3 regions of the Pseudomonas macauensis genome follow, and region 1 is predicted to be linked to each of the others. Evidence: predicted binding sites of a transcription regulator. Region 1 holds the regulator's gene; each other region holds the start of a gene.
The links. The regulator FliA, encoded in region 1, starts transcription of late flagellar genes. The targets are predictions, from matches to a motif close to CTAAAGTTTNNNNNNNNNNNGCCGNTAA.
Positions count from the first base shown of each region.

Region 2: a site for FliA is predicted at 1,353-1,380, ahead of SD196_RS00695 (methyl-accepting chemotaxis protein). Genes of this name have one in related genera too.
Region 3: a site for FliA is predicted at 1,411-1,438, ahead of SD196_RS02055 (methyl-accepting chemotaxis protein). Genes of this name have one in related genera too.

Region 1 covers NZ_CP138377.1:1,877,970-1,881,244, forward strand. The annotation lists gene flhF (flagellar biosynthesis protein FlhF) at 1-314, shown strand, start outside; gene fleN (flagellar synthesis regulator FleN) at 483-1,313, shown strand; gene fliA (RNA polymerase sigma factor FliA) at 1,310-2,059, shown strand; gene SD196_RS08980 (chemotaxis response regulator CheY) at 2,236-2,610, shown strand; gene SD196_RS08985 (protein phosphatase CheZ) at 2,630-3,275, shown strand, end outside.
Region 2 covers NZ_CP138377.1:148,027-151,301, forward strand. The annotation lists gene SD196_RS00695 (methyl-accepting chemotaxis protein) at 40-1,239, opposite strand; gene SD196_RS00700 (arylsulfatase) at 1,540-3,150, opposite strand.
Region 3 covers NZ_CP138377.1:447,890-451,164, reverse strand. The annotation lists partial or broken gene SD196_RS02065 (methyl-accepting chemotaxis protein) at 1-214, shown strand, start outside; gene SD196_RS02060 (methyl-accepting chemotaxis protein) at 263-1,135, shown strand; gene SD196_RS02055 (methyl-accepting chemotaxis protein) at 1,550-3,127, shown strand; gene SD196_RS02050 (UPF0158 family protein) at 3,227-3,275, shown strand, end outside.

The sequences.
Region 1 (3,275 bases):
CCGCGACCAGCCAGAGCCAGGTACTCAAGGCCGCCTGGCAGAACTATCGTTCGTGCGGATTGACCGGGTGCATCCTGACCAAGCTGGACGAGGCTGGCAGCCTTGGCGAGGCGCTCGCTCTGGCAATTGGCCAGCGTCTCCCGGTAGCCTATCTGGCGGACGGCCCGAAGATTCCGGATGATCTGCAGGTTGCGCGCAGCCACCAGTTGGTCAGTCGCGCGGTGAGCCTGCAGGCGCCGGAAGAGCCGAGCGAGGACGCCATGGCCGAGCTGTTCGCCGGCCTGTACCAGCAGCCGGTGCGCCGCGCCAGCTGAACGAATTGAACGGCCCCATGGTGGGGTGACGGGCGGCCAGGTGGGCTGCCCGGCGAGGCGGATGCTCTGGGAGACGATCCGCGAACGCCGGAAGCGGTAGAGCACCGCGGCCGGCAGGGCCGCAGCGCCAGGGGGCGCGGCGGCTGAATGACGAGACAAGGTATTGATATGGGCATGCATCCTGTACAGGTAATCGCAGTCACCGGTGGCAAGGGTGGTGTCGGCAAGACCAACGTGTCGGTGAACCTGTCACTGGCGCTGGCCGACCTCGGCCGCCGCGTCATGCTGCTGGACGCCGACCTGGGCCTGGCGAACGTCGACGTGCTGCTGGGCCTGACCCCCAAGCGCACCCTGGCCGATGTCATCGAAGGCGAGTGCGACCTGCGCGACGTGATCCTCCAGGGCCCCGGCGGCGTTCGCATCGTTCCGGCGGCCTCCGGCACGCAGAGCATGGTGCACCTCACCCCCATGCAGCACGCCGGCCTGATCCAGGCATTCAGCGACATCAGCGACAACATCGACGTGCTGGTTGTGGATACCGCCGCCGGCATCGGCGACTCGGTGGTGAGCTTCGTCCGTGCCGCGCAGGAAGTGCTGCTGGTCGTCTGCGATGAACCCACTTCGATCACCGACGCCTACGCTTTGATCAAGCTGCTCAACCGCGACTACGGCATGACCCGCTTCCGCGTGCTGGCGAACATGGCCCACAGCCCCCAGGAGGGCCGCAACCTGTTCGCCAAGCTGACCAAGGTCACCGACCGATTCCTCGATGTGGCGCTGCAATACGTGGGCGCCATTCCGTACGACGAGTCGGTGCGCAAGGCGGTGCAGAAGCAGCGTTCGGTGTATGAGGCGTTCCCGCGCAGCAAGGCTTCCCTGGCCTTCCGTGCGATAGCGCAGAAAGTCGACAGCTGGCCGCTGCCGGCCAACCCGCGTGGGCACCTGGAGTTCTTCGTCGAGCGCCTGGTGCAGCATCCAACCACGGGTTCGGCCGTATGATGACGGCCTCCGGAGCGCGTATGTACAGCAAGGCGCAGGCGCAGAACTCCCAGGACCAACTGATCCAGCGGTACGCGCCGCTGGTCAAACGTATCGCCTACCACCTGCTGGGCCGCCTGCCGGCCAGCGTGCAGGTGGAGGATTTGATGCAGGCCGGCATGATCGGCCTGCTGGAAGCGGCGAAGAAATACGATGCCGGCAAGGGCGCGAGCTTCGAGACCTACGCCGGCATCCGCATCCGCGGCGCCATGCTCGACGAGGTGCGCAAGGGCGATTGGGCCCCGCGTTCGGTGCACCGCAATACCCGCATGGTCAGCGACGCGATCCGCACCGTCGAGGCCAGAACCGGTCGTGACGCTAAAGATCAGGAAGTCGCTGCCGAACTCAATATGAGTCTCGAAGAGTATTACGGCATTCTCAGCGACACCCAGGGCAGCCGCTTGTACAGCTTCGACGATCTGCTGCAGGACGGCGAGCAGGGCAGTGGCCTGGCCGAAGACGCTTCGCACCAGGGCAACGAGCCCTCCCACGGCCTGGAAGACGAACGCTTCCAGGCGGCGCTGGCCGACGCCATCACCAAGCTGCCCGAGCGTGAGCGGCTGGTGCTGGCCCTGTACTACGACGAGGAACTCAACCTCAAGGAGATCGGCGAAGTGCTGGGGGTCAGCGAGTCCCGGGTCAGCCAGCTGCACAGCCAATGCGCCGCGCGCCTGCGGGCACGTCTGGCGGAGTGGCGCGCGCACTGAGGTTCGGGTAGTTTCGCGTCGGATTTTTCTCAGGCTTCAGACGCAGGTTTCAGAATTCTTCCGGGCGACGTCCCTTTGACGCCGCCCACACGGGATGAGCGCACGGCGCTCGATGAATTGACGGCACGCCCGCCAGGACGTGCCTGGTATCGATGGAGGTCGGTTTGGACAAGAATATGAAAATTCTCATCGTGGACGACTTCTCCACGATGAGGCGCATCATCAAGAACCTCCTGCGGGACCTGGGGTTCACCAACACCGCAGAAGCCGACGACGGCACCACTGCGCTGCCGATGCTGCACAGCGGCAACTTCGACTTCCTCGTCACCGACTGGAACATGCCCGGCATGACCGGCATCGACCTGCTGCGCGCGGTCCGCGCCGACGAGCGCCTCAAGCACCTGCCGGTGCTGATGGTCACCGCCGAGGCCAAGCGCGACCAGATCATCGAAGCGGCCCAGGCCGGGGTCAACGGTTATGTGGTCAAGCCTTTCACCGCTCAGGTGCTGAAAGAAAAGATCGAGAAGATTTTCGAGCGGGTCGGCAGTTAAGGCTGACAGAGAGGGCGTTATGGATCTCGTCAACGAATCCGCGGGTGACTTCGAGTCGACCCTGAAAAAACACGCGCGCGAATTGGTCGATTGCCTGGATCGTGGTGAAGTCCAGACCGCCGTGCAGCTGATTTCCGAGCTCAACCAGGCGCGCGATCGCGGGCTCTACCAGGAAGTCGGCAAGCTCACCCGCGAGCTGCACAACGCCATCGTCAACTTCCAGATCGATCCCAATTCCCGCCACGCCGAGGAAATGTCGCAGATCGCCGACGCCACCGATCGTCTTTCCTACGTGGTGAAGATGACCGAGAAGGCGGCCAACCGCACCATGGACCTGGTGGAAGAGTGCACCCCGGTGGTGATGCACATCGAAACCCAGGCCAAGGAGCTGCAGGAAGACTGGGCGCGCTTCATGCGCCGCGAGCTGGGGCCCGAGGCCTTCCGTGACCTGGCCAAGCGCGTCGAGCAGTTCCTCTACATCAGCGCCCAGGACAGCCGCAAGCTCTCCGCGCACCTCAACGACATCCTCCTGGCGCAGGACTTCCAGGACCTCACCGGGCAGGTGATCAAGCGCGTCACCAAACTGGTCACCGAGGTCGAGTCGAACCTGGTCAAGCTGGTCTGGATGGCCGGCCAGGTGGACCGCTACGCCGGTATCGAGCATG
Region 2 (3,275 bases), 1.7 Mb from region 1:
ACATGTCCTGCCTCCTTCGCACCCGTTGGCCGGGTGCACTCAGAACAGCTCGACTTCCCCAGCGCTGAGGCTGGTCTGCGCCACCGGGTTGCTCAGCGGACGGCCGAGTTCGGCGACTTCCGTGCGCAGCCGCTCGCCCCATTCGCGGGGCTCGCGGCCATCCAGCGTGCCGAGGCCAACGGCCAGCGCGCCGAGCCGCGCGCTGTGCTTGCCGATCTGCCCCAGCAACTGGCTGCTCATGTCCTGGAATTGCAGGGCGGTGACCGCCGCGTTGACGCCGTCGCCCACTTCCAGGGAAATCCGGTCCAGCTCCTGTACCACCTTGACGGTGTGCTGGTTCATCGCGTCGAGGTCGTCGAGCATGCTCTGGATCTTCTGGCGCGAGTCCAGGGCGAAGGACATGTCCTTGTCGGCCAGCTGGGCGATGGCGCCTTCGGCATCCTTGATCTCGTGGTAGACCACGTCGACGTGTTCGCGGATGGCTTGCGAGAAGTGCGTGGAGCGGGTGGACAGCGCGCGCACCTCATCGGCCACCACGGCGAAGCCGCGGCCGCTTTCACCGGCGCGGGCGGCCTCGATGGCGGCGTTCAGTGCCAGCAGGTTGGTCTGCTTGGCGATGGCGTCCATGTCCTGGGTGGATTGCAGGATTTCCGCGATCTTGTGGGTGACACGGTCCATGCGCTCCACCAGCTGTTGCGAGGTGCGGCTGGTTTCCAGCGTCGCCTCGACGAACAGCCCGAGGGTTTCCTGGGTGGCATGGATGAAGCGCTGGAAGTCGATGTCGTCGTCCAGGTGGCCGCGTCCGTCGTAGCGCTCGATCAGCGAGTGGGACAGGCCGCGCTGGGTGTCGATGCGTTCGGCCAGGCCGTGGAAGCTGTCGGTGAGCTGGCCGATGGCGTGGTGCAGGATGCTGTCGATCTGGTGGGTGTGGCCGTTGAGACTGGAGAGGTGGTTTTCCATGGCGTCCTGCAGCGGGCGCCACTGCGGCAGCTGCTCGCTGTCCAGGCTCACCTGCTGCGCGCTGGCCGGCGCCTGGGCGGGGCCGGTCAGCAGGGTGCCCAGGGCCAGGCTGGAGAGCCAGCCCACCGGCAGCAGTATCCAGATCGGCACGCCTACCCAGCAGAGCCCGGCCACCAGGGCCCAGGGCAGCGACTGGAGGATCAGGCGTTTCGGCCACACTGGGCCGCCGGCCTGATCGACAGGCGAATCGAATCGGGTATCGCGCATGCTGCACTCCATTGCCGAGCGCCAGGAAGGTAGGCCACGCGGCTGCTGAGATAGGTCCTGAGCAGTACGTCGGCCTGGCTTCTTAAAGCTAGAGTGTCGTTGGATGATGTCAAATTGACGCTAGTTTGTCGGCGGCCGGCAAGGGGCCTTGATTTAGATGGATTTTTGCGTGGAGGGCCGTTGGTCGCGCTTCGCATCCGGCGACGGACGGTAGTCTGAAAGCCCCGTATCCCGGGGGCTCCAGGTGTTTTTGGGGTGGCAAAACGGGTCGGGACTGGCATTGCGTGCCAGCCCGATTTTCCCGTCGAGGGTTCAGCGCGCGAGGAACGGCGGCGGTGCGTCGATCACTCCGGTTTCGTTGACGTACTGCTTGTAGTGTTCGATCAGCGCTTGCAGCTTTTCCGGCTGGCGCGTAGCCAGGTCCTGGGTCTCGCCGGGGTCGCTGGCCAGGTCGTAGAGCTGCCAGGTGGCCGGGCCGACCGGCGCCGGCAGGTACACCGCCTTCCAGTCGCCCTGGCGGATGGCGCGCATGCCGAACAGCTCCCAGCCGGTGACGGTCTTCTCGTCGTGGGCCTGCTCGGTCTCGCCCGACAGCCAGCCCAGCCACGACTTGCCGCGCACCTCGGCCACGTCGCGGCCGCGCCAGCGCTTGCCGGGGTGGCGCACACCGGCGAGGTCGAGAAGGGTCGGGGTGATGTCCATCACCGTGGAGAAACCGTGGCTGATCTCGCCCTGGCGCTTGAGCTGCGGGTAGCGCACCAGCGCCGGCACGCGGATGCCGCCTTGCGTGGTGAAGGCCTTGTACAGCCGCGACGGCGCGGTGGCCGCCTGCGCCCAGCGGGGGCCGTACCAGATGTAGGAGTTGGCGCGACCGATGTTTTCCAGGCTGTTGTCGTAGTGCTGGTCGAGGAAGCTCAAGAGGTCCGGGCCGAAGCGCGGGAAGGCTTCCAGCAGTGCGCCCTCGGCGCCGTTGTCGGACATGAACAGGACGAAGGTGTTGTCCAGCTCGCCCTGCTGGCGCAGGTAGTCGACGACGCGGCCGACGTTCCAGTCCAGGCGCTCGACCATCGCCGCGTAGACCTCCATGGCCCGCGCCGATTTCGCTTTTTCCTCGTCGCTGAGCTGCGCCCATTCCTTGCTGATCGCCAGTACCGGATGCGCCTTCACGTCGGCGTCGATCAGGCCCAGCGCCTTGAGCCGCTCCAGGCGCTCCAGGCGTAGCGCCTCGGGGCCGGCGTCGTAGCGGCCCCGGTACTTGTCCACCACCTCCTTGGGCGCCTGCAGCGGCCAGTGCGGCGCGGAGAAGGGCAGGTAGGCGAAGAACGGCCGGCTCTGGTCGCGCTCCTTCAGGTACTGGATCAGCTTGTCGCCGAAGGCATCGGAGGAATAGAAGTCCGCCGGCAGCTCCTCGATGAACTGGTCGTCCTCGACGTACAGCGCCGGCGTGCTCTTGAGGATGCGCGGCGTGGTCTCGTCGTAGGGCGGTTCGAAGCCATAGTGGTTGGCCGCGCCGGGCAGCAGCGAGAAGGAGCGCTCGAAACCGCGCGCGTGGGGTGCCTGCTCCAGCTTCAGGCCCAGGTGCCATTTGCCGGCCATCAGCGTCTGGTAGCCGGCCTCGCGCAGCAGCTCGGGCAGGGCCACCACGCGGTCGTTGAGGTAGCCCTCGTAGCCCGGCTTGCCTTCCAGCTCCGGGGTCAGCGCCTCGGCCATGGTGCCGATGCCGGCGATGTGGTGGTCGGTGCCGGTGAGCAGCATCGAACGGGTCGGCGAGCAGGTCGGCGCGGTGTGGAAATCGGTCAGGCGCAGGCCGTCGAGGGCCAGGGCGTCGAGATTCGGGGTGGAAATCTCGCCGCCGAAGGCGCCGAGGTCGGAGAAGCCGAGGTCGTCGGCGACGATGACGAGGAAGTTGGGGCGTTTGCTCATGATTGGGCTCGTATGACTGGGAGGATGGGTGCGTTGGGCGTGCCCTCACCCCAGCCCTCTCCCAGGGGGAGAGGGGGCAGTCCGTGCCGGCTGAAGCCGTAATCCCAGCCGGCGCCGATCGGTCC
Region 3 (3,275 bases), 1.4 Mb from region 1:
GCAGATCGAGAAGATCAGCAATGAACTCACCGTCAGCGAAACCGCCAAGCGCGATGCCGGCGTCGCCCAGGCCAAGACCCTGCTCGGCCTCTCCGCGCTGATCGCCCTGGTGCTGGGCCTGATCGCCGCCTGGATCATCACCGGGCAGATCGTCAATCCGCTGCGCGAGGTGCTGGGCCACGCCGAACGCATCGCCGACGGCGATCTCTCTCGCGACATCCACACCAGTCGCTCCGACGAGCTGGGCCAGTTGCAGAAGAGCATGCAGCGTATGAACCTGTCCCTGCGCGAGCTGATCGGCCGCATCCACGACGGCGTGACGCAGATCGCCAGCGCGGCCGAGGAGCTTTCCGCGGTCACCGAGCAGACCAGTGCCGGGGTCAACAACCAGAAGACCGAGACCGACCAGGTCGCCACCGCCATGAACGAAATGGCCGCCACCGTGCAGGAAGTCGCGCGCAACGCCGAGGAGGCCTCCGAGGCCGCCTCCGCCGCCGACCGCCAGGCCCGCGACGGCGAAGGTGCAGTGAACGAGGCCGTGGGGCAGATGGACCGCCTGGCCAGCGAGGTCGACCGCTCCAACGAGTCGGTCCTCAAACTCAAGCGCGAAAGCGAGAAGATCGGCAGTGTGCTGGACGTGATCAAGGCGGTGGCCGAACAGACCAACCTGCTGGCGCTCAACGCCGCCATCGAAGCCGCACGCGCTGGCGACGCCGGCCGTGGTTTCGCCGTGGTGGCCGACGAGGTACGTGCCCTGGCGCAGCGCACCCAGTCCTCCACCGAGGAAATCGAGGAGCTGATCGCCGGCCTGCAGAGCGGCACCCAGCAGGCCGTACAGATGATGGAAACCAGCCGCGAACTGACCGTCAGCACCGTCGACCTGACCCGCCGTGCCGGCGAGCGCCTGGACGCCATCACCCGCACCGTGTCGACCATCCAGTCGATGAACCAGCAGATTGCCGCCGCCTCCGAGCAGCAGAGCGCCGTGGCCGAGGAGATCAACCGCAGCGTGATGAACGTGCGCGACATCTCCGAGCAGACCGCCGCCGCCAGCGAGGAAACCGCCGCTTCCAGCATGGAGCTGGCGCGCCTGGGCAACGAACTGCAGATGCTGGTCAGCCGCTTCCGCGTCTGATTCCTGCCGTGCTGAAGAAGGCCCGCGCAATGCGGGCCTTTCTCTTTCCGTAGGGCGTACAACCGTTCGCGGTTGTACGCCGATACACCGTGATCGTCGGTTGGCGCATGGAGGTGGTTCGAAGCGCTCGGTGACTGCTTTCCGGTCGAAGTCCGTATGGCCGGATGACAAGGCCAGGCGGCGTATAACGTCGAACGTTATACGCCCTACATTCCTGGGGGGCTTCTCGTAGGGCATGCGGGCGTCGCCACGAACATATCGTGACCATATCCGACCTTTAGTTTCCGAAATAGCCGCCGATACTCTCTGGCGCACACAGATGCGCCCCGAGAAAATCCGCCTCACCTGCCCCATCCCGATCCTCCCTGCCCCGGGCCGTCGATCCCGTGGCGAAGCCTTTCTGGAGCTTTCGACATGTACGATTGGTTAGTAGTCCAGCTGGGACGTCTGAACGTCAGCCTCAAGCTGGTGGTGGGATTCGGCATCCTCCTGTTCCTCACGCTGCTGGTCCTGCTCGGCGGCCTGCGCAGCCTGGACAACCAGACCCAACGCGGTGAGCAACTGGCGACCATCGCCGAGCTGGGCAATCTCAGCCAGCAGGCCAACCTCGCCCGCCTGCAGTTCGAACTGGGTGGCGACCGCGCCCAGGCTGAGCGGGTCGAGCAGCAGAGCACGAAGATGCTGACGCTGATCGAGCAGCGCCTGAGCGGCAGCGACATCGATGCAGCCAAGCTGAATTCCGTACGCCAGACCGTGACCGGCTATCAAACGGCCTTCAACGGCCTGACCGGCGCTGGGGGCAGCGCCTCGCAGCAAGCGCGTCAGGCCCTGGACGCCGCCAGCCAGGCGATGCTCGGCGCCAGCACCCGCCTGTACGACGACACCCTGCAACGTAACGCGGCGGAAACCGCCGCCGCCAAGACCCGGTTGATCCTCATCGCCGTGCTGGCCCTGGCTTTCGGCCTGCTCTCCGGCTGGGCCATTAACCGGCAGATCGTCCGCCCGCTGCACGAGGCGCTGGAGCTGGCCGAGTACATTGCAGAAGGCGACCTGTCGCGGAGCCTGGCGCGTGACCTGAACGTGCAACGCCCGGACGAACTGGGGCAGTTGCAGCGCGTCATGCTGCGCATGCGCGAGAACCTGGCCCGACTGATCGGCCAACTCAGCGGCAGCGTCGGCCAGCTGGCCACGGCCGCCGACGAGCTTTCGGCGGTCACCGAGCAGACCCGTGCCGGGGTCAATGCCCAGCGGGTGGAGACCGAGCAGGTGGCCAGCGCCATCCACGAGATGGCCGCCACCGTGCAGGAAGTCGCGCGCAACGCCGAACAGGCCTCCGCCGCCGCGCTGCAGGCCGACCAGCAGGCCCGCCAGGGCGACCAGGTGGTGCAGGATGCGGTGGCGCAGATCGACCGCCTGGCCAGCGAGGTGGATCGCTCCGCCGAGGCCATGGAGTCGCTGCGCAAGGAGAGCGAGAAGATCGGCAGCGTACTGGACGTGATCAAGTCGGTGGCCGAGCAGACCAACCTGCTGGCGCTCAACGCCGCCATCGAAGCGGCTCGCGCCGGCGAGGCCGGGCGTGGCTTCGCCGTGGTGGCCGACGAAGTGCGCGCCCTGGCCCGGCGCACCCAGCAGTCCACCGAGGAGATCGAGGGCCTGATCGCCGGCCTGCAGCGCGGCGCACAGGATGCAGCACAGCGCATGGACGGCAGCCGTCGCCTGACCGGCAGCTCGGTGGAACTGACGCGCCGTGCCGGCGAAGCACTGAGCACCATTGCCCGCACCGTGGCGGACATCCAGGGCATGAACCTGCAGATCGCCTCCGCCGCCGAACAGCAGAGCAGCGTGGCCGAGGAGATCAACCGCAGCGTGGTGCAGGTCCGCGAGATCGCCGACCAGTCCGCCGCCGCCAGCGAGCAGACCGCCAGCTCCAGCACCGAACTGGCGCGCCTGGGCAACGAGTTGCAACTGCAGGTGGCACGCTTCCGTCTGTGAACCCGAACCGGTCGGTGCTCCCGCGCCGACCGGCAATGGCAGGACAGTTGTCATCCGCATGGCGTAGCATCAGTGACTCGCCACTTTGGGAGAGTGACCATGCGCCCGCTGACCATCGACCTCGACGAACTGGCCTTCGCGCTCGATA